DNA from 3 places in the Bradyrhizobium sp. 613_E4_N2_2 genome. Region 2 is predicted to be linked to each of the others. Evidence: riboswitches for the same ligand, from Rfam matches in the RefSeq annotation. Region 2 holds a riboswitch; each other region holds the start of a gene.

Region 1 (9,756 bases), 2.1 Mb from region 2:
CATCGCGCGCCCGAACGGATCGACCAGGCGGACGATCTCGCAGGCGGCGACGAGGCCGGCGAGCCAGACGGCGCTGGTCAGCCCGATGCGCGTCACGATGGCCGCAGTGAACGCGCCCTCTCCGCCAAGGAACGGCGTCGCGGCAAGCAGCGCGAGCTCATAGGCGGCATAGGCGGCGACGAGCGCGATGGCCAGCATCAGCGGCGTGCGGCCCTGCGGCAGCAGGCGGAGAACGGTCGATGCCGCTGCCGTCGACAGCAACGCGGCAGCACCGATGACAAAGCCCCAGGCGATGGTGCTGCCATCGATGGGATAGTGCAGCACGCCGAAGCCGATGGTCTGGTTCACGAGCCAGGCGCCAGTGACGACGAGCAGCGCCGGACGCATCGGCAGCATTGCGGCGGCGACGACGGCGAACGCCGCAAACGGCGTCGCGCAGGCAAGCGCGAAGCTCGCGAGCGCGCATGACACCGTCAGCAGCGCAAAGCAGAACATCGGCGCGAGGCGCGACGCGACCGGATGAAGGCGGAAACGGTCGGCGTGGGGCGGCAGGATGGTGACAGTCATGGAACGATCTCCTTGTAGGATTTGTAGCACAATTTTGCTGGAACGTAGCATCACGTCTGACTCAGTGAAGAGCCTCCATGGGATCTTCAGTCTCGGCTGGATCGCGCCGGTCGTAGGCGGCAAGCCAGGCGGCGAGTGCCGCCGTGTGCGGCTCCTTGGCCGCCAATTGACGCAAGGCCACGCGAACGGTGGCGCGCGCCGTGCGATCGGGCGGAAGCGTCACCATCTCAGGTCCCCGCCCCTTCGCGACCGCCTCGACCACGGCCCTCTTGCACGCCGTCAGCTCCGGCAGCCCATAGAGTTCGAGCAGCGCCTGGAAGGCTGCGTGATGATCCGGCCGAAAAGCGCGCTTGCGGCCGAGCTGATCGCGCAGCGGATGGGCCGGATAGAGATGCGCGCAGGGGATCCACCACTCAGGCAGCGGCTCGGTGGCGGCATGGGTGCGGCGATGCGCGAGCAGCTTTGGCAGGACGTGGGTGTGCGGGCCGTCAGGGCTTCGCCCACCCGGCGGCGGGATCGGCTGGAATACCTCGGCGCGCCCGATACGGCTGGTGAAGACGCGGTGCGGATTGGCGGCCAGAATGATCCGCATGGCGTCGCTTTCGGGCGCGAACACGGATTGGCCCGTGCGGCTCCTGAGCGCGGCGACGGCATCGGCATCGCTGACGCGGATGCAGGCGTCGACCTGCAACGTTCCGAGGCCAAGGTCGAACAGGATGCCGCTGCGATCCCTCGTCAGGAGCGCCTCGATATCCGGACCGAGCTCGGTCAGCACGGTACGACCACTCATGGCGCTGGCTTCATGCGGAAGGCACAATGCGATGCGGTGGCTCCAGCTCTCCGTGGTCGGCGATTCCGATGCTATCAGGCGCAGGCCCGGGTGGGAGACAACGCGCATCCCACCCTTCTGCGTCACGACGCTGCCCCCGTTGCGCGACTGCTCCATATCGAAGGCCTCACCGGGCTCGCGTGTGAACTCGGCAATGGCACCGAACGTGCCGACGCTCCAGCCGGCCTCAGCGTCGGCAAGCTGGCTTGCGATCAGGTCCATGAGCGGATCGGCCGTCGTCATGAGGCTTCTCTCTCTCGCTATCTGACGTCGTAATTCGCCAGGCGAATGCCGCCATAGACGCCCAGTCCCGGCTGCAGAAAGCCAGTCGGATTTTGATAGTGCACATTGGCGAGATTATCGACCCGGCCGAACACCTTCACCTGGTCGGTGACCAGATATTCGGCTGCGACGTTGACGACAGTGTAGGCCGGAGCCAGCAGACGCAGAATGCTGAAGTCGCGGTTACCATCGACGAAACTCCCGACGTGCAACACGGTTGCGGACAATGTGAGCGGGTCGATCGGATTCCAGATGACATTTGCGCTCCACTTCTCCTTCGGACGCCTCAGCAGCTCCAGTCCCGCCGTCGCATCCACCGCGCGGGTAAAAGTGTAGTCGGCACGAACGCGAAGCCGGTCCGTGATCGCAGCCGCGACGAAGCTCTCCGTGCCCTCCGTGATCGCCTTGCCGATATTGGTGTTGGTGCTCGTGAACGTCAGGGGATCGAACGTGCTCTGGATCAGGTCCGTGATGTTGTTGCGGAAGTAGGCCGACCCGAAGCGAACGCGATCGCCAAACAAGGGTTGCTCGAAGCCGGCGTCGAATCCGACGCTTTCCTCGGGCCTGAGGTTGGGATTTGCAAAGAAGAAGAACGCGGGAAAGCTGACGTAAAGCTGGTTAAGCGTCGGCGCCTTGAACCCCGTGCCGTAGCTTCCCTTGAACTTCGTATCCGTGACCGGCACGATCACGGCAGACGCCAGACGAAAGGTCGGATGCTCTCCAAACCGCTCGTTGTCGTCCTGCCGGACGTTGGCCGTGAAGAAGACTCGATCCCGGAACTGGGACTGCAGCTCCATATATCCGGCCTTGTTGACGTTTTGCGCCGAAACCGTCGCCGTTTGCAGTGTTTCGGTCTCATGCTCCGCACCAATGATGACATTGTTGTTGGGCGCGAGCTGGGTCGTGGTGTGCCAATCATACTTGACGCGGTCGCCGGTCGTGATCGTGGCCATCGCGTTGCCGGGCGAGATGTTGTAGTTCCAGTGATTGGTGTAGTTGACGCCGAAATAGCTTTTCATCCGGTCGTCGAGAGCGGACCAGACCGCCTCCCCGCGCGTGAAGAGCTGGTGCACCGTCTGCGTGCTTTGCGCGGCCGCGGGAAAGCTCGCGGATGTGACGGGATCGAAAGTGTCTCCGGTAAAGCGCAGGGTGGCGTCAGTATACCGCGCGACGCCGTTGAGCGTCAGGTTTTCGCTCAATTCGGCGCCAAGCTTCGTCGAATAGGTCATGTTGTCGTAATAGTTGCCGATCGCCTTCTGCCCCGGCGGCAGCAATTCGACCGGTGTCACCGGCACGTCGTTCGCGTGGAAATGCGCGACGTTGAAGGCATAGTTGAAGTGGTCCTGTGAACCGCTCAGACTTGCAGTTTGATTGAACGTTCCGAACGAGCCTCCCTCGACCGAGCCGGTGGCGCGGGCGGGACCGTCGCCCTTCTTCGTCACGATGGAGATCACGCCCCCCAGCGCGTCTGCGCCGTAGAGACCGCCCTGCGGACCGCGCAGGACTTCGATCTGCTGAATGTCGGAGGTGAGCAACTGGCCGAAATCAAACGAACGGTTCGGGTTGCCGGGATCGCTGACATCGATGCCGTCGATCAGGACCTTGGTGTGGTTGGAATTCGTTCCGCGCATGAAGATCGACGTCTGTCCGCCCGGACCGCCGGTCTGCACGAGGTTCAGGCCAGGAACCGCGCTCAGCGCATCGGATGCGGTCCGGCGCTGATCGCGCTCCATGTCTCTGGCGGTCAGAACCGTCACCGAGCTCGCAACCAGATTGGTCGGAGTGACAACGCCCGTCGGACTGACGACGACCGTCGGAAACAGGTTGGCCGCGGATACCCCGGCAACCGGGGGCGACGCCGGCACCAGCTCGGGTTTCGGCAACCGAGCGACGCGCTGCCGCTCGGGCTTGTCCGGCGCAGGCCGCGCGACTTGCGGCTTGGCCGGACGCTCGGTCGGCGCGACCTCGACCGGCGGCAGCAGATCGGGCGATGCCGATTGCTGGGCCTGGGCAATGGACAGATCGAGCGAATACAGGGAAACGAACGCGACAACGCCGGCGCGGAAGCGCCTGGCGGCAAAGACAATACGGGACACTCTTGTAACCTCGGTATGACGTCAGTGGCACGTCACAGCGAACGAGGTTTCACGGCAGAGCGTTCGATTGCTCCGGTGAAGCTAATGTCTGTACTCCCCGACCGACATCTTCGCGTGTGACCACGGCTGACGGCAGGTCTCCTGGCTCGCGGGTCGTTACCTTACGTCGCCTTCCCAGGACCGAGATTCCCAGTGGCATATGACGAAAGATTCACCGCTTACAGTTGCGGGGGCAGCCGTGGCGTTGAGAATATCCCGGTATCGGGAAAACCTCGCACCACGTTCCCTTTTGATCTCCGTGAGGAGAACCGTCACCGGCCAATCTACGGGGCGGGCAAGCGGAGAGTCAATCGGCCGGTTGCATGACGGGCAAAGCACCGCACCGGAGATTGAGCCGGCGCAATCAGGCCGTCTCCCGCTCCGAACGCGTCCTGATCATCGCCCGCTCGCCGGCATCGACGAGCTGGCCGATGCCGGTGCGGCCTGTGAGCGCGCAGCGGATGATGTTCTCGGCAACGGACCTGCGAAAGCAATGGTCCTCGCCGACCGGGCGATTGCGGCAGACCCGATCCAGCGCCAGCTTCATGTTGATCCGGGTGCGGGTGTCGAAATGCTCGCTGATCATTCGCAGGGCCTCGGTGCGTTGATGTCGGAGCGGAAACGCGTCGGCGTAGGCCGGGTTCCAAAAAAGGACCGCGCAAGGCGTTGCGCAGAGCCGACTACGCCCGATCTCTTGGTCCTGTGACGGGCGGGCTACGCCCGACCTCTTGGCCGCTGGGCCTGAGCCCAGGCCGCGGTGACGTCGCGCAGCGGAGCGTCGATGCGCCGGATCGGGGTCAGCTCACCGGAGGCCGAGATGATGGCGGTCTCCTCGCGGCGACAGCGCGGGCATACGAAGCGGACCTCGTGCGGCGACGAAGACCAGCTCGAACGTTTGACGTTGGCCGCCATCGGCCATGCATCGCAATGCGAGCACGACACCAGGAACCGACCGGGATCGAGCATACCCATTCCATAGGACTCCGCGTCCTGCCTGCCGCTTCAATGACTAACCCATGTGAATCGTTCCGGTGCCCGAGCACCCTCAGCGCTAGCTCCAGCCAGCGCCGCCGCTCAGTGGGCACCCTTGAGGGTGCATGACGTGGTGCAGGTGACGGTGTTGCCGTGGTCGCACGCCTTGCAGGCGGCAACGCACTGGTTCATGTCGCGGGGATTGTAGGAGCTGTAGTTCCGCATCGCACAGACCGGGGTCGAGCCGGTGATGTCCTGCTCCTGGTTGCAGGCGGCCGTCATGAGCGCGAAGATGAGGACTGCGAGAAGGCGCATGGGATTGCCCTGGTTAGGAGCGGCAAAGCGACGTCAGCGAGATGCGCTGCACCGCAACGGACCTCGGCATTCCCAATGCGAGCAATCATGATCGCGACGCTCGCATCCTCAAAGGATGCGCGCCAAACATTAAGAACGGATTGCAGGTGGCGTCAGGCCGCGGCCTTGGTCGCGATCGCCTTCCGCATATCCACCGCCAGCTGACGGTACTGCTCCGAGAGTCTCAGATAGAACTCGCGCTTGGTGCTGTCGGTGGCGAGCTTGGCAATCAGCTCGCATTCGGCGGTGAGCGTCTCGAACCGTTCCAGCCTGTCATGAAGTTCTGTCATCGGCGTGTCCCCATCAAACGCCACAAGGGACGTCAAACCTAAGCCTGAGAAATAGGTCACGGCGAACATCGTTATCCAGTAGAAACGTTTTTTCCAGCAAGGGCGGTGCAAGCCCAGCAAGAACGGCTATTTCTGCTCCAGCCGCCAGGCACCATCCCAAGCTGCGTCCGGCGGATTGGCCTCGAACTGCGCGATGCGGCCGAGCAGCGTGCGCGAGGGACCGTCGCCGGGCACGGCTTCGAGCGCTGCATTGAACGCGGCGCGAGCCTCGTCGAAGCGTTGCGCGCGGTAGGCGGCGAGGCCTTCGGCGTAGCGCGCGCGCAGGCTCTCCTGCGGGACGCTGAGCCCGTGCGCCTTGCTCATCACCTCGAAAATGGCCTGCGTTGCGCTTTGGCCGGCCACCGCCAGACGATCGATCTCGCGCAGCTCGAGGTTCGAGCCGATCGCGTCCGCCGTCGCCTGCGCGATCAGGATCCGCGTGCCGTAGATCTTGTTGACCAGTTCGAGCCGCGAAGCGAGGTTCACGGCATCGCCCATCACGGTGAAGCTCATCATCAGCTCGGAGCCGATGCTGCCGGTCAGGACCTCGCCGGTGGCAATCCCGATGCGCAGATCGCAAGGGCCTGGCATGGCGCGGATGCCGAGCAGGTCAGGCAATTGCTTCTGCAACGCCGGCACCTCATCGGCCATGTCGATGGCGGCGTAGCAGGCGAATAGCGCCGGCTCGTCCTCCTCAATGAAGGGAGGGCCCCAATAGGCCATGATGGCATCGCCGATATATTTATCGATGACGCCGCGATGGCTCCGGATCGGCGCGGACATCACCGTGAAATAGTGGTTCATCACCTTGACGAGGCCGCGCGGGGTCATGCCCTCGCTCATCGAGGTGAAGCCGCTCATGTCGGAGAACATGATCGTCATCACCCGGCGCTGGCCGTCGATGGCGACCTCCGGGCGGTCGATCAGCCCCTGCGCCACCTTGGGATCGATATAGCGGCCAAAGGTCTCACGGATCCGCTCGTTGTGCCGCAGCTGCTCGATCATGCGATTGAAGGCGGCGGCGAGTTCGCCGATCTCGTCCTGGGTCGAGACCGTGATGGTCTTGTCGAAGCGGCCCGCCTCGACCTCGCGGGTGCCGGCGAGCAACAGCCGCACCGGTCGCGTGATGCCACTGGAGACGAGGAGCGCGAAAGCAAATCCGACCACCGCCGCGAGGATGGTGACGATGCCCGAAATGATCATCGCCTGGCGCTGGCGACCGATCACTGTCGCCGTGCTGGCGAAGACCTGCTTCAGCATGTCGGCGCGGATCGCGTCGATCTTCTGGTTGAACTGGTCGCGTATGGTGTCGAGATGCTCCAGGGTCCCGCGCGCCTCCGTCATCTGCTTGCCTTCGACCTGCTTGAGGAGTTTTGCGTGGTCCTCATTCATGTCGTGACGTAGCTCGGTGAGAGCGGTTTCGATGCGGGTCTCGATCCGCGCCAGCCCGGCATTGTCGGAAGGCGTCCTCTTGTCGTCGATGATCGCGTTGATGTGCGTGCGCGCGGCCTCGCCTTCCTCGTCGATCTTCCGATCGGCCTCCTCGAATTCGCGCAGGCGCGCCGCATAGGCCTCCTCCTCCGAGGGGGCCTGCATCTTCATCATGACCATCCGCCGCAGCGCCACCGAGCGCTCCAGCGAGCGGATGTTGGCGCGCGCCAGATGGCCGTAGGCCGGAATGTAGCGATCGGTCAGCTCGTCGAGCAGGACACCGACCTGGCTCGACATCACCATCGAAAGAATCGCGGTGACCAGCATCAGGACGATCAATCCGAGGGCGATCCCGACGATCTTGCGCCTGATCGACTGGTTGAAAAGTGGCATGAGCGGTGGGGGTAAGAGCTGAAAGGATCGGTTGGGAACTCAATACACCGGATTTGGACGCGGGAACACGCGCAATCTGGCCTTCGCGGCGCCCTGAACCGCGCGCAACCGTCGCGCGAGCCCTATTCGTTAACAAAGGTTGAAGGCATCACCCTTTCCGCCATTTCGGAAGTTCCCGAGTTCCCATCGGTATTTTGCCGCATTGTTGAAGGAGCGTGAGGACTGCGAAACGATGTCGTGGCATCGTTTTGGGTGTCGTCTTTGATTCTCAAGCCGCATGTCGTCGCGGACCTTGGTTTGTAGTGGTTTCGCAGGGGGACCATCGAATGAACCAGTGCCTACGCTCGCTCGCGTGTGTCGTTGCCGTGGCCGCATTGGCCCTTCTTCCTGCCGAGCTGGCAGCGAAGAGCAGTCACAAATCGTCGGCGTCAAAGAAAACGCATGAGACGAAAGCCGGCGGCAAGCAGCGTCACGCTGCCGCGAAGTCGCGCCACGGCAAGCATGCCGACGCCAAGCGCAAGTCCAAGAAGGACGACGAGCCCTCGGACAAGCCGGCGCCGCCGCCGCTCACCGGCGACCTCGCCGCGCTGAAGGACGCCATCGATCTCGCGCGCAAGGGCAAGACCGACGATGCGAGCGCGGCGCGCGACCGCATTGCCGACCCGGCCGGACAGAAGCTCGCCGACTGGTTCATGCTGCGCCATTCCGAGAGCACGGCACCTTTCAAGCGCTACGCCGCCTTCCTCGCCGCCAATCCGGACTGGCCGAGCAGCGCCCTGCTCCGCCGCCGCGCCGAAGCGCGGCTGTGGCAGGAGAAGAGCGACGCGGCGGCCGTGCACAAGTTCACGATGGACCGGCCGACCAGCGCCAAGGGCAAGTTCGCGCTCGCCCGCGTGCTCCTGAGTGAAGGCGACAATGACAGGGCTACGCGCCTGGTGCGCGAGGCCTGGCGCACGGACGAATTGTCCGAGCGCAGCGAGGAGGATTCCTACGAGGCGTTCCGCGATCTCCTGACCGCTGACGATCATCGCGCCCGCATGGACAAGCGCCTCGGCGCCAAGGACTACGCCGCCGCAAGGCGCGCGGCCAAGCGGCTTGGCGAAGATGCGCTCGCGATCGTCAAGGCCTGCTCGGCCGTCACCGGCAAGGCCAACAAGGCCAAGGATTATCTCGAGGACGTCTCGACCGAGGCGCGCCGCGATCTCGGCTATGTCCTGTGCCGCGCGCAGTGGCATCTCCAGAACGACCGCATCGACGACGCCGCCGAGGTGATCCTCGCGGCCGCACCCGACACGATGGCGGCCCAGGACACCGATGCCTGGTGGCGCGAGCGGCGCCTGCTCGCGCGAAAGCTGCTCGACCAGGGCAAGTTCAAGACCGCCTACGACGTGGTGCGCGCGGCGGCGGTGCCCGCGATGGAAGTCTATCGCGTCGACTACCACTTCATGTGCGGCTGGATCGCGCTGCGCTATCTCGACGATCCCAAGGCGGCCATGGTGCATTTCGCCGCGATCGACGAAGGCTCGGCCAATCCGATCGCGCTGTCGCGTGCGCATTACTGGCGCGGCCGCGCGGCCGAGGCGATGGGGGCGACGGCGGATGCCCGCATGAGCTATCAGGCGGCGGCGCGCTATCCGACCGCCTATTACGGCCAGCTCGCACGCGCCAGGCTCGGCGTCGACGGGATCGAGCTGCGCCCGCCCTCGCCCGTGCTGGCCGCGGCCGACACGCAGCCCGCGGACGAGCGCGTCCGCGCCGCCGAGATGCTCTACGGCATCGGCGAGCGCGACATGGTGTTCTATTACGCCGAGGATTTTGCCAAGGAGAGCACCGACGTCGCAGCGCTGGAAGCGCTCGGCGAGCTCGCCGGCCGGCGCAACGATGCGCGCGTGATGCTGGAGGTCGGCAAGTCGGCGCTGGCGCGCGGGCTTGCGCTCGACCATTACGCCTTCCCGACCATCGGCATTCCCGAGCACAAGCAGGTCGCGCCCGCAATCGAGACCAGCGTGATCTATTCGGTGGCGCGCACCGAAAGCTCGTTCGACCAGCGCGACAAGTCTGCCGCCAACGCGGTCGGGCTGATGCAGGTGACCCCGGAGGCGGGCCGCGATACCGCAAGACGCTTTGGCCTGACCTATGACTGGGACAGGATGGTGTCCGATCCCGTCTACAACACGCAGATGGGCGCGGCCGAGCTCAGCGCGCTGCTGTCGGAATATCGCGGCGACCAGATCATGACCTTCGCGGGCTACAATGCCGGCCGCGGCCGGGTGCGCGAATGGGTGCAGGCGCGCGGCGACCCGCGCGACCCCAAGGTCGATCCGGTCGACTGGGTCGAGCGCATCCCGCTGTCGGAGACGCGCAACTACGTCCAGCGCGTGATGGAGAATGTGCTGGTCTACCGCGCCCGGTTCGAGGGCAGCGGCACAGCCACGGCGAAGTCCGAGCAACGCGTCACGACGCA
Region 2 (9,756 bases):
CTGCGCTGCCCGAGACGCCGGCAAAAATGTTCCTCGCCATCGGCCGGCAGCACATCGCGCCCTTCGCGAGCAAGCCACAGCACACCTACACGCTGCGGTTCGTCGATCCGCCCGAAGCACCGCTGCCCTTCGCTGCGGACGTGATCGTGTCGCGCGGGCCATTCACGTTCGACGGCGAGCTCGAAATGATGCGCACGCGCGGCATCGCATGGATTGTCGCCCGCAATTCCGGCGGCGACGGCGCACGCGCCAAGATCGACGCGGCCCGCATGCTCGGCCTGCCCGTGATCATGATCGCGCGGCCAAAACTGCCCGAACGGTTGCGGGTTGAGAGCGTGGCCGAGATCATGCAGTGGCTCGGTCATCGCGCCTGCCTCGGGGCATAGACCCAGCGGCCGACGCGGCGCGTCTGCGAGTTGCCGACGATCACAAGCGTGCGCATGTCGGCCATCTCAGGCGTCGCTTCGTTCAGCGTGACGGTCTCGATCCTTTCATCAGCGGCGCTGATCGCGCGCGCGAAGATCACGAGGCGCTCGCCGCAGCCGGTGTCCTTCAACACCGCAAGCGCGCGGCCAAAACCCTCCGGCCGGCTTGCCGAGCGCGGATTGTACATCGCAATGGCAAAATCGGCTTCCGCGGCCAGCCGCAGGCGCTTCTCGATCACCGCCCACGGCTTGAGATTGTCGGAGAGATTGATCGCGCAGAAATCATGGCCGAGCGGCGCGCCGGCGCGCGCGGCCGCCGCCAGCATCGCTGTGATACCGGGCAAAACGCGAATGGGAAGCTCGCGCCATTGCGGCGCCTGTTCGAGCGCCTCGAACACGGCCGACGCCATCGCGAAGACACCGGGATCGCCGGAGGAGACGACGACGACCTGCCCGCCTTCGGCCGCAAGCCGCAGGGCCTCGCTCGCGCGCTGCAGCTCTTCGCGATTGTCGGAGGGGTGCAAGGTGAGCCCTGCCCGCGGCGGCACGCGCGCAACATAGGGCGCATAGCCCAGAATGTCGGTTGCGGCGGCAAGGGCGGCGGAGACCTCGGGCGTCACCAGCGCATCGCTGCCCGGCCCGAGGCCCGCGATGATCAGCGTGCCCGTCATTCGGCGGCGTCCAGATGCCGGCCCTTGCCGTGCACGAGCACAATCGCAAAATAGGGACAGTCGGCGGCATCGATATCGGCGAGCCGCACCACGCGCTCGCCCGGCATGGTGCCGCGCTCGACCAGCCAGGCATCGTCCAGCCGGCCGGCGGACGCCAGCGCGCGACGCACCTTTGCGAGATTGCGGCCGGTCTTCATGATGACCAGCGCATCGGAATCGCGCATGCGCCGCTCGAGTTCGTCTTCGGCGAGCGTCCCCATCAGCACCGTCGTCACGTCGTCGCCAAGCGCGATCGGCTGTCCGACGCCGTTCCAGCAGCCGACCATGCCGGGAATGCCGGCGATCACCTCGATCTCGACACGGCCTTGCAGGCGCGTGTGCAGATGCATGAAGGAGCCGTAAAAGTAAGGATCGCCCTCGCAGAGCACGACGACGTCCACCGCACGCGAAAGCCGCGCCAGCCGTTCCGCCCATTCGTCGTAGAAGCCGGCCAGCAGCTGCACATATTCCGGGCTATCGAAGGCGAGCTCCGTCGTAACAGGATATTCCATTGCGTATTCGGTGACGTCGGAGGCCAACATGCCTTCGACGATGCGGCGCGCCTGGCCGGGCCGGCCCTTCTTGCGAAAATAGGCGACATGCTTCGCAGCCCGCACCGTCCGGTCAGCGCGCACGCTCATCATATCAGGATCGCCGGGGCCGAGACCGCAGCAGATGATGCGTCCCATGGCTATTCGCTCCGGCTCGCCAGTGCATTCACGGCGGCGACCGTGATCGCGGAGCCGCCGAGGCGGCCCTCGACTGTCAGCGCCGGCACCGGCGGATCGGCCATCAGCGCGGCCTTGGATTCGGCCGCGCCGACGAAGCCGACCGGGCAGCCGATGATCGCTGCGGGCCGCGGGCAGCCCGGGTCCTCGAGCATGTTGAGGAGATGAAACAGCGCGGTCGGCGCGTTACCGATCGCAACGATTGCGCCGTCGAGATGCGGTCGCCACAACTCCAGCGCCGCAGCCGAGCGCGTATTGCGCATGGACTGCGCGAGCGCGGGAACGGCCTCGTCGCCGAGCGTGCAGATCACGGCGTTGGCCGCCGGCAGTCTCGCGCGCGTAATTCCTTCCGAGACCATGCGCGCGTCGCACAGGATCGGGGCGCCTCTCTGCAAGGCCGCGCGCGCAGCAGTCGCCATGCCTGATGTGAAGCGGATATGCGCCTCGAGGCCAACCATGCCGGCGGCGTGGATCATCCGCACCACCACCTGCTCCTCGTCCGGCGAGAAGCGCGCAAGATCCGCCTCGGCCCGGATGGTCGCGAAGGATTGCCGGTAGATCGCCGCGCCGTCGGTCTCGTAGGTGTGCGGCATCAGTGGCCTCCGACCAGGATGGAGGGATCGCTGACGATGTCGGCACCGTTGAGGCCGCGCAGAACCGGCTCGTCGCGGGTCGAGCCGTCGCGGACGAGATCGAATCCGGCGCTGGTCGCAACCAGCGTCACCGCGGACGCGCCGGAACGCGCGCAGCCCTTGGCGCAGCCGGAGACGTGAAGGCGCGTATCGAGGGCGATGCGCGGCGCAAGGGCGGAAGCGAGTGCGCGGGTGTCGGCATGCGCCTCGCGGCAACGCGGGGCGCCGCTACAAGCAATCACGCGCAACGCCGGATCGTAAGGCTCGGTGATGAGGCCTGCCCCGCTCGGCATCTCGCGCTTGCCCTCGCTCAACACCATCCGCCATGGCGTCATGCGCAGCGCATGTCCGCAGCCGGAAAATTGATGGAGCGTCGTGTGCAGCATCTGCCCGAACGCCACGCCGACCAGGGCGCCATGCGGATAATGCCCGGGTCGTGACGCGGCCATGACCGGAGCAGGCTCGGTTTCGCCGCTCAAAGACTCAGGCAATACCGAGCCTACCGCGATATGAGCTGCCATGCGCCCTCGCCCGCCCTTCGCGCCGCCGGACGAGATGAACCAGTTCGCGAGCGCGAGGGCCGTGCTTACGGTCTCACCGCGCGCGACCGAGCGGCCCAGCCTTGCGCCATCGGCCCGCACCAGGAGCCGGCCGCCGTGATCGCGCTCGATGCGCACGTCGGCGGAATCGCCGGCGAGTACGCGCGACTTTCCATCGTCGATGGCGAAGCCGAACTTTGTGGGGAGATCGAGCGTGCTGTCGGCGAGCGCTTCCTCAAGCTCCGCGGCGAGCGCCTGTGTCTCATCACCGCTGTTCCAGAACGGCGTCACCAAAATGTTGCGCCGGGCTTCGATGTCGGTATCGGGGTCGAGCAGCCGCAGCAACGCGAGTCCATCGAGCAGCCGGCGATGGCCTTGCTCGCTGACGCCTCTGATCTGGAGGTTGGCGCGGCTCGTCACATCGATGAGACCATTGCCGTAGCGTTCGGCGAGCTCAGCAAGCCCGGCGACCTGTGCAGCTTCGAGGCGCCCGCCGAACGGGCGCACGCGAACCACCAGCCCGTCGCCCGATTGCATCGGGCGCAACGCGCCGGGACACCAGCCCTTGATCGCGGCCGCACTCATGAAGCCTCCTTCAGCGCAGCCGCGATCGAATTGCGGCGCGTTCGCCAGAGCGAGGCTTCGTGCAGGCGTGTGAAGCAGGTCTCCATCGCGGCGAGCGCCGCCGGATTCTCGCGGGCCATGAAGGTGCGGACATCGGCGTCGCCGAGCGTCGCATCGTAGTAGAGATCGAACAGATGCGGCGGCACGGCGCCGGCCAGATGCGCGAAGGCGGCCATGTGCTCCAGCGTCGCGGTGATCTCGGCGGCACCGCGAAAACCGTGCCGCATCATGCCGGCGATCCAGGCCGGATTGGCCGCGCGTGCGCGGACGACGCGGGAGATTTCCTCGGTCAGCGTCCGCGCGTGCGGCTGCTCGGGCCGCGTCGTATCGAGGTGATAGAGCGATGGTCCTGCCGCACCGAGATGCGCTGCGGCCGCCGCGATGCCTGCTTCATGCGCGGCGTAATCCGCGGCGAGCAGAAGATCGGTCTCCGGCAAGTCCTGGACGTGCACGAAAGCATCGGCGGATGCGAGCCGCGTCTCGATGCCGGCCCGATCCGGCTGCATCGCACCGTCCGCGGAGAACGCCCAGGACGATGCCGACAGCCAGGCTTCGCCGGCGGCATCACGCGTCTCGGCCGTAAAGGCATCGGGGATCGCGGACAGACCCACGCCGTATTGGCCGGGGCGCGGCGCGAACACACGCGAGGCGCGGTGACGATAGGGATTCTCGTCGCCCTCCTCCTCGCGCGTTGCGAGCGCCTCGGCGGCGGCCTCGAACAATTGCGCAAGGCCGGAGAAGACATCGCGGAACAGGCCCGACACGCGCAGCGTGACGTCGATACGGGGGCGCCCGAGCTCCGTCGGTGCGATGATGTCATAGCCGGTGACGCGGCCGGAGGCGTGATCCCAGCGCGGCGCAAGGCCGGCGAGATGCAGCGCCATGGCAAACTCCTCGCCGGCGGTCCGCATCGTCGCGGAGCCCCAGAGATCGACCACGAGGCCTTTCGGCCAGTCGCCGTGATCCTGCAAATGGCGACGCAGCAGCTCTTCCGCGAGCCTGATGCCTTGCGCATGCGCCGACGGCGTCGGCACCGCGCGCGGATCAACGGCAAAGAGATTGCGTCCGGTCGGCACCACGTCCTGGCGTCCGCGATACGGCGAGCCCGATGGCCCCGGCGCAACGCGCTGTCCCGCTAGCGCGGCACGCAACGCATCGCGCTCCGCGTCGGCGCAGGTGCCGCGGCCGAACACGTGCAACCCGTCGCCGAACTGGCTCTCCTTGAGATCGCAGACGAAGCGATCGATCCGCGGGATCGCTTCCGCCGGTGCAGCCGATGCATCGAGACCGAGATCGTCTTCGAGCCCTGCCGCACGCGCTTCGTCGCGAATCGCGGCGATCAGACGCTGACGTCGGGCGGGGTCGAGACCATCGGCGGTCGAATATTCGTCCAGCAAACGTTCGAGCCGGCGCAGGCCGTCCGGCACCGCGGATTGTTCCAGCGGCGGCGGCAGATGGCCGATGGTGACGGCACCCAAGCGCCGCTTGGCCTGCGCGGCCTCGCCGGGATCGTTGACGATGAAGGGATAGATGACCGGCAGATCGCCGATCAGGGCTTCCGGCCAGCAATGTGAGGACAGCGCCACGGATCTTCCGGGCAGCCATTCCAGCGTGCCATGCGCGCCCATGTGCACGACGGCGTCAAAACCCTGCTGCCGGAGCCAGAGATAGAACGCGACATAGGCGTGGCGTGGCGTGCGGGCGAGATCGTGATAGTCGGCATCGCGCGTGGTCGCATCGCCGCGCTCGGGCTGAACCGCGATGATCGATTGGCCACTTGCGATGGCCGCGAACTGAAATGCACCGTCGCGACAGCTCGGGTCATCCTCCGGCGCGCCCCAGGCCTGCGCGAGATCATCCTGCAAGGCTTGCGGCAAGCGCGAGAGCGCCGCGCGGTAGTCGGCGACGCTCCAGGTCAAGTTCTGCTTGAGCAGCGTCTCGCCGAGCGCCTGAACCGGCGCAACATCGATGCCGGACTCGGTCAGGTCAGACAGCAATGCCTCGACCGACGCCAGCGCATCGAGACCAACCGCATGCGCGATCTGATGCGGACGGCCCGGGTAGTTCGAGAGCACGAGCGCCACCCGTTTCTCGGCGGCTGGCGTCTCCGCGAGGCGCCGCCAGGCCGCAACGCGCGCGGCGACGGCGTTCACGCGCTCCTCGTCAGGGCGGTGCGCCAGATGCGAAAATTGCAGATCGGGATCGCGCTCCGCCGCCGATTTGAAACTCACCACGCCCGCGAACAGGCGGCCGTCGACCTCCGGCAGCACCACATGCATCGCGAGATCGCCGGGCGACAGGCCGCGCAGCGACTCCGCCCAGTCTTCGCGCCGTGCCGATGAGAGCGCGACCTGGAAGACGGGACATGATGCAGCATCGAACGGTGTCGTGCCGTCGTCGCCCATCGCCGAGAACGCCGTCGCGTTGACGATCGCGGCCGGAGGATTCGTCGCGAAATAGGTCCGCAGCCAGTCCGCAACGCCCGGAGCCTTCAGCGAGGTGACGAACGCGCCGTACGCGTCAAAGCCGCGCTCGCGCAGCGCCGCGATCAGGGCGTCGACCGGCCCGGTATCCGCGGCGGTGAGATAGGAACGATAGAAGGTCACGAACGCGAGCGGCTTTCCCTCGCCTGCCATCGGCGCAGCAATGACGCCACGCGCGGGATCGTAAAAGCCCATCTCAGGCAGGTTCATCTCGCCGACGACCGGGCCTGCGTAAAGGCCCGAGGCCAACGCGAGCTGCGCGATCGCGGCCTGGGCTGCAACAGGACCGCCGGTGTCGCAGAGCACCTTGAGCCGGCGCAGCGTCGAAACCGGCAGGGTCGAGTAGGCATCGAGCCGCGTGTCGTCGCGGCCGTCGGCCGGCAGCACGGCCAGCACGATGTTGCGGTTCTTCGCAAGCTGCTGCAGGGCCGCGAGCCCGTACGGCCAATAGGACTCACCGCCGATCAGGCGCACCAGGATGCCGCGCGCCTGCGACAGCGTGCGCTCGATATAGGTGTCGACCGACAACGGATGACGCAGCTCCGCGAGATTGGCGAGCCGCAGCGACGGCAGGCTGTTACGGCCGCGCCGCCAGCCGGCCGCGAACGCGGCAAGGTCGGAATCCGAGTACGAGAGCACCACGAGATCGGCCGGGTCCTGGCCGATGTCCCTTGGCGTCGCGGTCTCCTCGAGACCGCGGCTCTCGCGGAAGACGACGTGCATCAGATACCAGATCCTGAAAGCCCAAGTCCGACCTTGATCGCGGCCTCGTCGATATCGCCGTGCTCGCCGATCACGACAAGCTTCGACTGCCTGAGAGCTGCGCCCCAGGGCTTGTCGAACTGGTGGCGCACGCGCTCGCCGACCGCTTGCAGCAACAGGCGCATCGGCTTGCCCGCGACCGCGATATAGCCCTTGACGCGCAGCACGTTCTGCTCGCGCGAAAGACGCTGCACCGACGCGACCAGTGCGTCGATGTCGCTGATTTCAGGAAGATCGATCACAACGGAGGCGAAATCGTCGTGCTCGTGATCCTCCTCGCCGTCGTGATGCGAGGGGCGCGCGGCGAGATCGTTCTCTGCGGCGGCGCCAAGGCCGAGGATGACACGCGCATCGATCGCGCCATCGGTGACGGATAGCATCGGCACGCGGCGCGGCATCTCGGCGGTAATGGCGGCCTTGGCGGCTTCGATCCCTGCGGCCCCCGCAAGATCGGCCTTGGTCAGCAGCACGATGTCGGCGCAGGCGATCTGGTCCTCGAACACTTCCGACAGCGGCGTCTCGTGATCGAGATTTCCATCCGCTGCGCGCTGCGCTTCCACGGCAGCCGGGTCCGGCGCAAAACGGCCGGCGGCAACAGCCTCGGCATCGGCCAGCGCGATCACGCCGTCGACCGTGATCCGCGAGCGGATCTCCGGCCAGTCGAACGCCTTCAGCAGCGGCTTCGGCAGCGCCAGGCCCGAGGTCTCGATCAGGATGTGATCGGGCCGCACCGGCCGCGCCAAGAGCTTTTCCATGGTCGGAATGAAATCGTCCGCAACGGTGCAGCAGATGCAGCCATTGGCGAGCTCGACGATGTTCTCCTCCGGGCAATTCGCATCGGCGCAGGATTTCAGGATCTCGCCGTCGACACCCTCGCTGCCGAACTCGTTGACCAGCACGGCGAGCTTCTTGCCGTCAGGGTTTGCGAGCAGATGCTGGATCAGCGTGGTCTTGCCGGAGCCGAGAAAACCCGTGACCACCGTCACAGGGACTTTTGCGAGCGAGTTCATTCGGCGGCCTCCGGCAACACGGCAATGGGGGGAATGCGGGCAAGCGACTGCTTGCGGAAGATTTCGGGACGGCTGCGCCAGGGCACGAGGCCGTCGGGCGCGGCGGCATAGGCCGCAGCACCCGCGACCACGTCGCTCGCATGGGCCTCTGACAGACGGCCATAGACATAGGACCAGCGGCCGGGCGCGCTGAGCGCAACCGAGCAACCCTGGCTGCATGCCGACAGGCATTCGACGGGAACCACATTGACGCCCTCGGGCACGCCGGCGTCGAGGATCGCACCATGCAGGCGCTTGCCGGGCGTCGTCTCACCCTCGTCGAGCGTCTGGCCGGCACGGCAGGTAATACAGACGTGAAGTGTGACGGTCATCGCCTCTTCCAGGATAAACAGCGGGAGGCGAAGAGGCACACGGACCATTCCCCCGAAGGTCCGTTTCCCCGTCGCGGAACACCCCGTCCGCCGGTCCAAAACTCGTCCGCGCTGGCAGGTCTCCCGGCTTGCGGAGCAGGGCTTTTGGCCCTTCGATCCCCGCCTTCCCGATCCCCTGGGGGATCAGTGGCTTCGGGCATCTCTCCGGTCACGGTCGCGGGGGCGGCTGCAGTTTGGAGCCGAATCTTGTCGATTCGGACCCTATCGCATTCCCTCTTCGCCTGTCATAGGACAGGAACCAACGCCGGGCCACCATTTGCCCCCGGCCGCCTCTTGTCAAGCCGAAGGACCCTGTCAGATGACGCCTGAACCGGATACCCAAACGGCCGAGGAAACCGACGCCCGCCACGCCGCGAAAATGGCGAAAATCAAGGTCGCCCGCGACAAGATCATGGCGACCAAGAGCGGCGAAAAGGGCCTCATCATCGTCCACACCGGCGCCGGCAAGGGCAAGTCCACCTCCGCCTTCGGCATGATCGTCCGCTGTGTCGCCCATGGCTTCCCCTGCGCGGTCGTGCAGTTCATCAAGGGCGCCTGGGACACCGGCGAACGGCGCCTGCTCACCGGCCATTTCGGCGAGCTCTGCCAGTTCCATGCGATGGGCGAAGGTTTCACCTGGGAGACGCAGGACCACGCCCGCGACATCGCCGCAGCACAGGCCGGCTGGGCGAAGGCCAAGGAGCTGATCTCAGATTCCAATCTGCGCATGGTCGTGCTCGACGAGATCAACATCGCGCTGCGCTACGACTATCTCGACATCGCCGAGGTCGTCGACTTTCTGAAAACGCACAAACCGCCGATGACGCATGTCGTGCTCACCGGGCGCAACGCCAAGGACGAGCTGATCGAGATCGCCGATCTCGTCACCGAGATGACGCTGGTCAAGCACCCCTTCCGCTCCGGCATCAAGGCGCAAGCCGGCGTCGAGTTCTGACGACGCCAGATTCTGAAAACACCATGGCGCGCGCATTGATGATCCAGGGGGCCGGCTCGGACGTGGGCAAGTCGCTCATCGTCGCCGGCCTCGCGCGCGCCTTCACGCGGCGCGGCCTGCGCGTGCTGCCCTTCAAGCCGCAGAACATGTCGAACAACGCGGCCGTCACCGTCGACGGCGGCGAGATCGGTCGCGCCCAGGCGCTGCAGGCGCTGGCCGCCGGCGTCGAGCCGCACACCGACATGAACCCGGTGCTGCTGAAGCCGGAGACCGATGTCGGCGCACAAATCATCGTCCAGGGAAAGCGCATCGCGACCGCGCGGGCGCGTGAATATGCGGCGATGAAACCGTCGCTGATGGGCGCGGTGCTGGAAAGCTTCGAGCGGCTGAAAGCGCGCGCCGATCTGGTGCTGGTCGAAGGCGCCGGCAGCCCGGCCGAGGTCAACCTGCGCAAGGCCGACATCGCCAATATGGGCTT
Region 3 (9,756 bases), 300 kb from region 2:
CACACCCCCTGGCCACCATTGCCGCGATTTTGCTTGAGCACGCGCGGACCATTCGCCTGAAGGCGCGAAGGAAATTCGGCGCGGAAGCTTGCGGCGGTGTCATAGCGGTGCGTGTCGGCTCCCCAGCCGAGGTGACGCGTTCGGTAGAGCACGTCCTTGACGCCCATCTTCAGGATCACGTCGGGATGGGCGCTTACCCACGGCCCTTGCGCCGCAACGTCGCGAAGCAGCGGGTCGAGGGCCTCGCGCGTCTTGCCTTGATGGATCGGATCGACCCAGACGAGCACGCCATCGACGGCGAGCAGTTGATCGCGCGCGGCGTCGGCGAAAATCTCGTCGTAGATCACCGGCCGGGCTTCGATGCCGACCGCGGCGAGTGCTTCGAAAACGCGAACGAAGCGGCTGTTTTGCGCCGTCGCGTCCCGGCGCGCGGCTGCATCGCCGCGGGAGAGGATGGCAACGGTATGGCGGAGAGGAGGGTGGCGTTCGGTATCCATGCGCAAGCTCCACGAATGGCGTGCTGCGCAGAGCTTGGACCGAGGTCTCACGGGGAGTCTGCTTCGTCCCCACGCCGATGAATGTACGTGAAATCGTCCGGTCGTTGCAAGATGGTGCTTGTGCGGTTCCATCTAGACGGCGAACGCTTCGCGCGCGCCGCTACGGTGGCGGAGGATAGCGGTCGAATGTCGGCAGTTCGTGCGCGCGCTCCATCCATCGAAGGCGCTCTGCGACCTGGATGTGCATCGTCGCCGGTACGGCATCGGGATCGTCGTAGGTCGCGCTCTGGACGTCGATGACCCCGGGCAACATGTCGGCATTGACATAAAACAGGCCGGTTCCGCAGTCGCCGCAAAAGTGCCGCCGGGCATTTTCCGAGGAGTGATACACCTTGGGCTCGCCCTTGGTCACCTTGACGGCATCGTCCGCGTACATCGTCCAGCCGACGACGGGAGCGCCCGCGTGAAGCCTGCAATCGCGGCAGTGACACAGCGCGTGCACGATCGCTTCGCCCTCGACCTGATAGCGGATCGCGCCGCAGTGACAACCGCCGGTGATGGTGCTCATGCGTTCCTCCCGATGGAAGACAGGTCTCGTTGATCGATAGCTCTCGAGACCTGCGGCTTCAACGGCGCAATCGATTTGCGATTGCGTCCTACTGTCGCGTGACAACTCCTGCCACGGCGCGGGCGAGGTGATCCGCGACTACCACTTGAACGAAGCCGCGATCTCGTAGCTGCGCGGCGCGCCCAGGATGATCTGGTCGGTGTAACCCGGATCGCCCCAGGCCGCGTAGGGCTTGTTGGTCAGGTTCCTCACGCGAAAGCTGATCCGGGTCTGGTCGACGCCCGGGAAATAGGCTTTTGGAATATCGACGAACGCGTATGCGTCGAAGATCGTGTAGGCGTCCATCGTGACCAGATTGTCCTGGAAGTTGAAGCGGTCGCCGACGTGACGGACGAGGCCGCCGATCTCGACCGGCAGCTTCGTGTCGAAGCGATAGGAGGCGCCGGCGTTGGCGATGAAGTTGGGAACGTTGGGCGGCGTCTTGCCCGAATAGGACTGGAAGTCGCCATTGCCGTCGACATAGGTGAAGTCGATGAAGCGCGACTGCACGAAGGCGACGTTGCCCCATAGTTTCAGGCCCGCGACCGGATTGACCGCGGCGGCGATCTCGACGCCCTTGGAGGCCATCTTGCCGGCGACGTTGAAGAGGATGCCGCTTTCGGGGACGTAGACGTTCTTGCGCTCGATGTCGAAGGCCGAGAACGTGGCCTCCGCGCGCCTGTCGGCCGACAGCAGCTTCACGCCGGTCTCGTAGGTCCGCGACGTCGTGAGCAGCAGCGGCGTCGTGGGCCTGAGGATGAAGATGTTCGCCACCGTCGGGTCGGCTGCCGTCGCGTACTGGCTGTAAAGCATCACGCCGGGCGCGATGTCCCAGGTGTAGCCGATGCGTCCGGTGACCGGATTGAACGTCTTCGAGAAAGGATAGTTGGCTTTCAGGAGGCCATTCTCGTCGAAGCGGGTCCGCGACAGCTCGATATTCTCAAAACGGATGCCGCCGATCAGCGCAAAGGTCGAGGTCAGCTTGAGCCGGTCCTCGAACGACAGCGAGGCGGTGTCGAGATGGGTGTAGATCTTCTCGTCGCTGCGCGGGCCGTAGAGGCCGCGGTCCGGATTGAGGAGGTCGACGTAGTCATTGAAGAACAGCGTGTCCTGCGAGACGTTGAACTGGTTGCTGCTCGCCGCCACGGTGGCGACGAAGCGATTGTCCATTCCGCCGAGATTGGAATTGACGGTGAGGTCGGTGATGTTGCCGTAGAGCCGCTGCGCGTGATCGAGCGCCAGGCGCTCGCGGTAGATGCTCTGCGCGCCTGCGAAATTGCCTACGGTCTGGTCAAACGACGAGATCTCGTTGTTGAACCAGTGCCGGTGGGCGTCATAGCCATAGACCAGGCTCTTCAGCGAGATGTTGTTGGTGATGTCCCATTGAAAGCCGCTGCGCAGCCAGAGCTCGTTGGCGCCGCTGTGATTGTCGAGCACGTTGTAGTTCGTGGTCAGCGTGCGCGCGTCGATGGTGACCGGGACCGGCGTGCCGCCGCCGAGGTAATAGTTGCTCCAGAGGCCGGAGACGACGCCATACGTCGGCACGATGCCCGGCGCGTTCGCCGGCACCAGCGGCGTCCCCCAGTAGAAGCGGTCGTTGTCCTGCCTGTATTCGGTCGCGCCCCAGATCCTCAGGTTCTCGTTGACGCGATAGTTCAGCTGGCCCGAGACGTTGCTGAGCTTCGAATAGGTGTCGTCGATAAAGCCCTTGTTGTTGAAATGGCTGATGTCGAAGCGGTAGTCGAGGCCGTTGATCAGCGTGCTGCCGCCCGATCCGTAACCGGCGCGATAGCCGTTGAAGGAATCGTAGGAAGTGAAGGCGTCGTTGACGATTGGTCCGGTGTGCGGCGCCTTGTTCACGTAGTTGATGGCGCCGCCGGTCGCACCGAGGCCCGCCACCAGCGAGTCCGGTCCCTTGATGATCTCGACCTGCTGGAGACCAGCCACGTCCATGGGACGGCCGGTCATGGTCGACGGCCCGATCGGGATTCCGTTGTAGAGCGTGGAGATCTGGTCGCCGGAAAAGCCACGCATCGAGAAGATGGCGGGCGCGCCGGGCGCATCGCCGCCGGTGACGCCGACTGCAGCCTTGGCGACGTCGGTCGTGGTCCGGATGCCCAGGTTCTGCATCGTCTGTTGACCGATGACCTCGACGGTCGCCGGCATCTCGCGCGCCGTGATGCCGAGCCGGGAGCCGACGTCGGTGACGGCTGCCGTATTGAGCGGCGTCTGTACCGGCCCGCTCGGAGCTTGCGCGGCCGGAACGGCGATAGCAGGGGCGCCACGATTGCGTCCCGCGGCGCGCCGGGCCGCGCGCTGCTTCTGAGTGCCGGGGCTGACGGCAGGAGCCTGTCGCGGCGCAGGCGGCGACACGATCACCGGGCCGACCTCCCGGGAGCGGTTGTCCTGCGCCGCGCTTTGCGCGAGCGCCGCGGACGACAAGGACACCGACGAGAGCAGAGTAATCAGGAAAGCACGCGATAACGCTGGCCTTGCGCCAGCACGGAAATGAAGATTTTGCACGACAACGCTCTGCGGCGACGCAAACAAACCGTCACCGCGGTTGCCTTAGTCATCCACCTTCGCCCCAGGCGGCGGATGCACCGGCTACTTGTCCGACATCAGGGCACCCCGCCCAATGCGTTCGCGCGTGACCATGGCTGGTAGCAGGTTTCCTGGCTCGCGGGTCATCGCCTTCGACCACCTTCCCAGAGGCCCAAGCGGGGCTCCAGTGGTTCGTTTGGTCGTCGGCTATCCGCCTACAGTTGCGGGGGCAGCCGCGGAATTGCCCACTGAGGTGGACGCACCGCATTCCCTTGAAGAGTCCTTGCGGACACTACCGATCACGAAACTGGCATCAGGGGATGAGCGCGTCAACATCCGCGCGGGCTGCTGGACGGGCCGGTCGGTCGATGGTGGCCTTGTGTTGCTGTTTTGCACGATAGTCCGAAGGACCGCGTCGAAACGTCCAACCCGGCCTCCGGACGAGCCTGGGTAACGAACGCTTGACCACGATCAATAACTGCCTTTGGTGTCCGAGTATGCTACTGAGGCCGAGTTCCGGCCCGACAAGGTAAGTCGATATTGATGCAGTTCGTCCGTACCATCCTGGCAGTCGCCATCGCCATATCCTTGGCGATGCTGCCGGTTGGCGCGTCCGCGGCGAACCTCGCAATGTCGTCGGATGGCATGCAGACGGCCATGCACATGAGCGGCGACGCCGACATGTCGATGGACGATTGTTGTCCCGACATGAAGGGAACGGGCTCCCATAGCGGCGGCTACAAGTGCGGGATGGGCTTCTGCTGCGTCGGTGGGATCATCGCGCTCGGTGATGTCAGGCCCGTGGCGTTCGAACGTCTCGCCGTCATGGCCAGCACGATGGCTATTCCCCCGGATCAGGTCGTTTCCTTCCGCGGCGGCAGTCCTCCTTTCCGACCTCCTCGAATCTGATCTCGCAAAGCCCGAGACGCGAGCGGCGTGCCTGCTCGCGACGACGACTGACGTGCGCGCTTCACGCGCCACGGCGAAAGATCAATTCATGAGGACAGGACAATGCTTTCCAAAATCAGCACCGCGGCTCTCGCCGCCACCCTTTCGCTTGCCGCTTCCGCCGCGATGGCGGGCGCGGGCGACTACGCCTTCGAGCCCGTCACTCCGCAGATGAAGAAGGGCGAAGACGTCACGCTCGCCGTTCGCCTGACGAACAAGCAGACCGGCAAGCCGATACCGGACGCAGTCATCTTCAAAAGCCGCCTCGACATGGCCCCGGACGGGATGGCCGAGATGGAATCGGCGGTCGCGCCGCTGCCGTCCAGGGAGCCGGGTGTGTACGCCTTCAAGACGGACCTGCCGATGGCTGGACGCTACCAGATGACGCTGTCCGTGAAGGTGCAGGGCGAACCGGAGACCGTCACCGGCAAGGTGATCGTCACGGCGGTCAAGTGAGCGTTCGGGCGCTGCCCGGCGGCGCCCGACATTCCCCTTTTTCCTTCACACGGACGCGCGCTCCCGGGCGCGCGGATACACCATATGAAAACGCTGCGTCTCCTGACGGCTCTTGCGCTGGGCGGTGGCCTGGTCCTGGCCGGCTACTACTGGCATTCGAACGGTGCGGGCTGGCTCGCTGAGGCCGACATATCATCGGCTGCGGCTGGCGCGGAGCGAACGCCGCTTTACTACCGCGATCCAAGCGGTGCGCCGCTCTGGTCTGCGGGTCAGAAGAAGGACGACCGCGGGCGGGACTATGTGCCGGTCTACGACGACGATGGAGCGGCCGTCGCGCCGGCGCTACCGAAGGCGCAAGCGGCTTCGCCGCGAAAAATCCTCTACTACCGCAATCCGATGGGGCTGCCCGACACGTCGCCCGTCCCAAAGAAGGATCCGATGGGGATGGACTATGTCGCCGTTTACGAAGGCGACGACACCGACGACGGCACGGTGAAGCTGTCGCCCGGCAAGATCCAGCGCGCGGGCGTGAAGTCCGAGCCCGTCGCGCGGCGCCCGATCCGGGTCTCGGTGAAGGCGCCCGGCACGATCCAGCTCGATGAACGCCGCGTGTCGGTGATCGCGATGCGCGCCGAGAGCTTCGTGCAGAAGGTCGCCGACGTGACGACCGGCACGCGCGTGAAGGCCGGCCAGCCGCTGATGGAAATCTACAGTTCGGCGGTGGCGTCCGCGGCGGCGGAATATCTCGCGACGATCACCTCCAGGACGGTCGGCGGTGTCGAGATGTACGGCCGCGGCTCGCGGCAGCGGCTGGTCAATCTCGACGTTCCCGAGTCCGTCATCGCGGAGATGGACAAGACGCACACCGCGCCCGTGGCCATACGCTGGTCTGCGTCGCGCGACGGGGTCGTGCTCGAACGCAACGCGATCGAAGGCATGCGGGCCAATCCCGGCGACGTCCTGTTCCGGATCGCGGACACCTCGGTGGTCTGGGCGCTGGTCGACGTGGCCGAGCGCGATCTCGGCAACATCGCGGTGGGGCAGTCAGTCGCGGTGCGCGCGCGCAGTTTCCCCGGCCGAACCTTCACCGGGACAATCGCCGTCGTCTATCCGCAGGTGAACCGCGACACGCGAACCGTTCGCATCAGGATCGAGCTTGCCAATCCGGACGCGGTGCTGCTGCCCGACATGTACGTCGATGCCGATATCGACACGGCCGATGCCGCGCCCGTCCTGGCGATACAGGACAGCGCGGTGCTCGACACCGGCAGCCGGCAGGCCGTCCTCGTCGACAAGGGGGAAGGGCGTTTCGAACCGCGGGAAGTCAAGCTCGGCCGTCGCGGCGGCGGCTATGTCGAGGTGCGCCATGGTCTCGCGGACGGCGAGGCGGTGGTGACCTCCGCCAACTTCCTGATCGATGCGGAAAGCAACCTGAAGGCGGCGCTGAAGGGGTTTGGCGAGGCGGCATCCCAGGCCACCGACGCCGGCCCTGGCAATGCAACGGGAGATCACAAATGATCGCCCGCATCATCGCCTGGTCGGCGCGCAATCTGCTGCTCGTGCTGTTCGGGACCGGCTTCGCGGCCGCCGCCGGCCTCTATGCCCTGGTTCACCTTCCGCTGGATGCGATCCCGGATCTCTCGGATACGCAGGTCATCGTCTACACCGAGTATCCCGGCCAGGCGCCGCAGGTGATCGAGGATCAGGTCACCTATCCGCTGACGACGGCGATGCTCACGGTGCCGAAATCGAAGGTCGTACGCGGCTTCTCGTTCTTCGGCGTTTCCTTCGTCTACGTGATCTTCGAGGACGGCACCGACATCTATTGGGCGAGGTCGCGCGTCATGGAATTCCTGAACGGCGCGGCGTCCAGGCTTCCCGCCGGCGTCACCCCGACCATCGGACCCGACGCGACCGGCGTCGGCTGGGTCTACCAATACGCCGTGGTATCGAAGGAATTGAACCTGGCGGACACGCGCACGATCCAGGACTGGAATCTGAAATTCGCGCTGGCCAAGGCCGAAGGCGTCGCCGAGGTCGCCAGCGTCGGCGGCTTCGTCAAGCAGTACAACGTGGTCCTCGACCCGCAGCGGATGCGCGACCGCGGCATCAGCATGCAGAAAATACGTGAGGCGATCCGCGCCAGCAACGCCGACGTCGGCGGCCGCACCGTCGAGCTCTCCGAGTTCGAATACGTCATCCGCGGCAAGGGCTACATCAAGAGCATCAACGATCTCGGCAACATCGTGCTGAAGACGAGCAACGGCACGCCGGTGTTGTTGCGGGACGTCGCCAGCGTCGAGCTCGGGCCCGACGAGCGGCGCGGCATCGCCGAATTGAATGGCGAGGGCGAGGTTGCGAGCGGCATCGTGCTGCAGCGGTTCGGCGTCAATGCCCTCGACGTCATCGAAAACGTCAAGAAGCGCTTCAGGGAGATCGCGAGCAGCCTGCCGAAATCGGTCGAGATCGTGCCGGTCTACGACCGGTCGAACCTGATCTACGCGGCCATCGATACCCTCAAGCATACCCTGTTCGAGGAGAGCATCGTCGTCGGGCTCGTCTGCATCGTGTTCCTTCTGCATGTCCGCAGCGCACTCGTCGCGATCCTGATGTTGCCGGTCGGCGTGTTGATGGCGTTTGGCGCCATGAAGCTGCTCGGGCTGGGGTCGAACATCATGAGCCTCGGCGGTATCGCGATTGCGATCGGCGCCATGGTGGACGCCGCCATCGTCATGATCGAGAACGCACACAAGCACCTGGAACGGGCGAGGCCCGATCAGTCGCGCGTGCAGGTTCTGATCGACGCGGCATCCGAAGTCGGCCCCGCGCTCTTCTTCAGCCTGTTGATCATCACCGTGTCGTTCATGCCGATCTTCACGCTGGAATCGCAGGAGGGCCGATTGTTCAGCCCGCTGGCGTTCACGAAGACCTTCTCGATGGCCGCCGCGGCGTTGCTGTCCGTCACCCTGGTGCCGGCGCTGATGGTGATCTTCGTCCGCGGCAGGATCGTCCCCGAGAGCAGGAACGTCATCAATCGCGTCCTGATCTGGATCTACCGTCCCGTGATCAAGGGGGTTCTGCGCGCCAAGACGCTGGTCATCCTGGCTTCGCTCGTCGTGCTTGCGGTGACGATCTGGCCGGCGCGCCAGCTTGGCACCGAGTTCATGCCGGCGCTGAACGAGGGAACGCTGCTCTACATGCCAACGACGCTGCCCGGCATTTCGGTCACCAAGGCGGCCGAGCTGATGCAGATGCAGGACCGCATCATCAAGTCGTTTCCGGAGGTCGCTTCGGTCTACGGCAAGGCGGGACGAGCCGCTACTGCGACCGATCCCGCTCCGACCGAGATGTTTGAGACGATCGTCAACCTGAAGCCGAAGGAGCAGTGGCGTTCCGGCGTAACCGTCGACAGTCTCATCGCCGAGATGGACAAGGCGTTGCAGTTTCCGGGTGTCTCCAATGCCTGGACCATGCCGATCAAGGCACGTATCGACATGCTCTCGACCGGAATCCGCACGCCGGTCGGCGTCAAGGTCATGGGCAATGACCTCGCCGAGATCGACCAACTCGCGAAGCAGATCGAACGCGTCATCAAGACCGTACCCGGCACCTCGTCGGCCTACGCCGAGCGCGGCATCGGCGGCTATTATCTCGAGATCGTTCCCGACCGTGAGGCGCTCGCCCGTTACGGCATCCTGATCCAGGACGTCCAGGACACCATCGCGGCCGCGCTCGGCGGTCAGACGGTCACGACGACCGTGGAGGGACGGCAGCGGTTCACCGTGAACATGCGCTATCCGCGCGACCTTCGCGACAACCCCAAGGCCATCGCCAGCGACATCCTGGTGCCGATGCCGTCGGGCGGCGCCGTGCCGCTCGGCGAGGTGGCGAAGGTCGAGCCCGCGCGCGGGCCGACGTCGATCCGGACGGAGAACGGCCAGCTTGCGACCTACATTTACGTCGACATCCGGGATCGCGACATCGGAAGCTACGTCGCTGACGCGCAACGCGCCGTGACGGAGAGCATCCGGTTTCCCGCCGGCACCTACGTCGTGTGGAGCGGCCAGTACGAATATCTGCAGCGCGCCGCCGCCCGTCTGAAGATCGTCGTGCCCGTGACGCTCACGATCATCTTCCTGCTGCTGTACCTGAACTTCCGGGCGATGACCGAGACCCTGATCGTGATGCTGTCACTGCCGTTCGCGCTGGTCGGCGGCATCTGGATGATGTGGTGGCTCGGCTTCAACCTGTCCGTCGCCGTCGCGGTCGGCTTCATCGCGCTCGCAGGCGTCGCCGCCGAGACGGGTGTCGTCATGCTGATCTACCTTGACCATGCGCTGGCCGAGGTGAAAGCCAGGTGCAGCGCCGAAGGGAGGCCACTGACGCGCCGGGATCTCCACGACGCCATCATGGTGGGCGCGGTCGAGCGCGTGCGGCCCAAGATGATGACGGTGGTTGCCATCATGGCCGGTCTGCTGCCGATCATGTGGAGCACCGGGGCCGGATCGGAGATCATGCAGCGCATTGCGGTGCCGATGATCGGCGGCATGACGTCATCGACACTGCTGACGCTGGTCGTGATCCCCGCAATTTTCGGCTTGGTGAAGGGACGGGGGCTTCCATCGGGCGAGCGATCGGCTCCTGCCGACGAATGGACCGTGCGCGCGTCGCAAGCCGCCGAATAGGCGGGCCAGCGGAGATCGT

The links. Region 2 has a riboswitch for cobalamin ahead of AB7290_RS29735 (DUF1636 family protein). Riboswitches for the same ligand answer to the same signal wherever they lie in the genome.
Region 1: linked by a shared signal. The riboswitch ahead of AB7290_RS19580 (TonB-dependent receptor domain-containing protein) and the one ahead of AB7290_RS29735 (DUF1636 family protein) in region 2 are both predicted to bind cobalamin.
Region 3: linked by a shared signal. The riboswitch ahead of AB7290_RS30935 (TonB-dependent receptor) and the one ahead of AB7290_RS29735 (DUF1636 family protein) in region 2 are both predicted to bind cobalamin.

What each region holds. Positions count from the first base shown of each region.
Region 1 covers NZ_CP197234.1:4,100,862-4,110,617, reverse strand. The annotation lists gene AB7290_RS19590 (hypothetical protein) at 1-567, opposite strand, end outside; gene AB7290_RS19585 (DUF6925 family protein) at 629-1,639, opposite strand; gene AB7290_RS19580 (TonB-dependent receptor domain-containing protein) at 1,657-3,774, opposite strand; cobalamin riboswitch at 3,889-4,102, opposite strand; gene AB7290_RS19575 (hypothetical protein) at 4,178-4,399, opposite strand; gene AB7290_RS19570 (hypothetical protein) at 4,528-4,785, opposite strand; gene AB7290_RS19565 (hypothetical protein) at 4,888-5,100, opposite strand; gene AB7290_RS19560 (hypothetical protein) at 5,253-5,429, opposite strand; gene AB7290_RS19555 (adenylate/guanylate cyclase domain-containing protein) at 5,556-7,292, opposite strand; gene AB7290_RS19550 (lytic transglycosylase domain-containing protein) at 7,619-9,756, shown strand, end outside.
Region 2 covers NZ_CP197234.1:6,193,680-6,203,435, forward strand. The annotation lists gene AB7290_RS29700 (cobalt-precorrin-6A reductase) at 1-386, shown strand, start outside; gene cobJ (precorrin-3B C(17)-methyltransferase) at 362-1,096, opposite strand; gene AB7290_RS29710 (precorrin-2 C(20)-methyltransferase) at 1,093-1,824, opposite strand; gene AB7290_RS29715 (precorrin-8X methylmutase) at 1,827-2,456, opposite strand; gene cobG (precorrin-3B synthase) at 2,456-3,619, opposite strand; gene cobN (cobaltochelatase subunit CobN) at 3,616-6,864, opposite strand; gene cobW (cobalamin biosynthesis protein CobW) at 6,864-7,913, opposite strand; gene AB7290_RS29735 (DUF1636 family protein) at 7,910-8,284, opposite strand; cobalamin riboswitch at 8,381-8,602, opposite strand; gene cobO (cob(I)yrinic acid a,c-diamide adenosyltransferase) at 8,643-9,278, shown strand; gene AB7290_RS29745 (cobyric acid synthase) at 9,302-9,756, shown strand, end outside.
Region 3 covers NZ_CP197234.1:6,498,309-6,508,064, reverse strand. The annotation lists gene AB7290_RS30945 (Cj0069 family protein) at 1-497, opposite strand, end outside; gene AB7290_RS30940 (GFA family protein) at 658-1,065, opposite strand; gene AB7290_RS30935 (TonB-dependent receptor) at 1,204-3,552, opposite strand; cobalamin riboswitch at 3,753-3,960, opposite strand; gene AB7290_RS30930 (hypothetical protein) at 4,192-4,557, shown strand; gene AB7290_RS30925 (FixH family protein) at 4,660-5,052, shown strand; gene AB7290_RS30920 (efflux RND transporter periplasmic adaptor subunit) at 5,137-6,570, shown strand; gene AB7290_RS30915 (efflux RND transporter permease subunit) at 6,567-9,737, shown strand.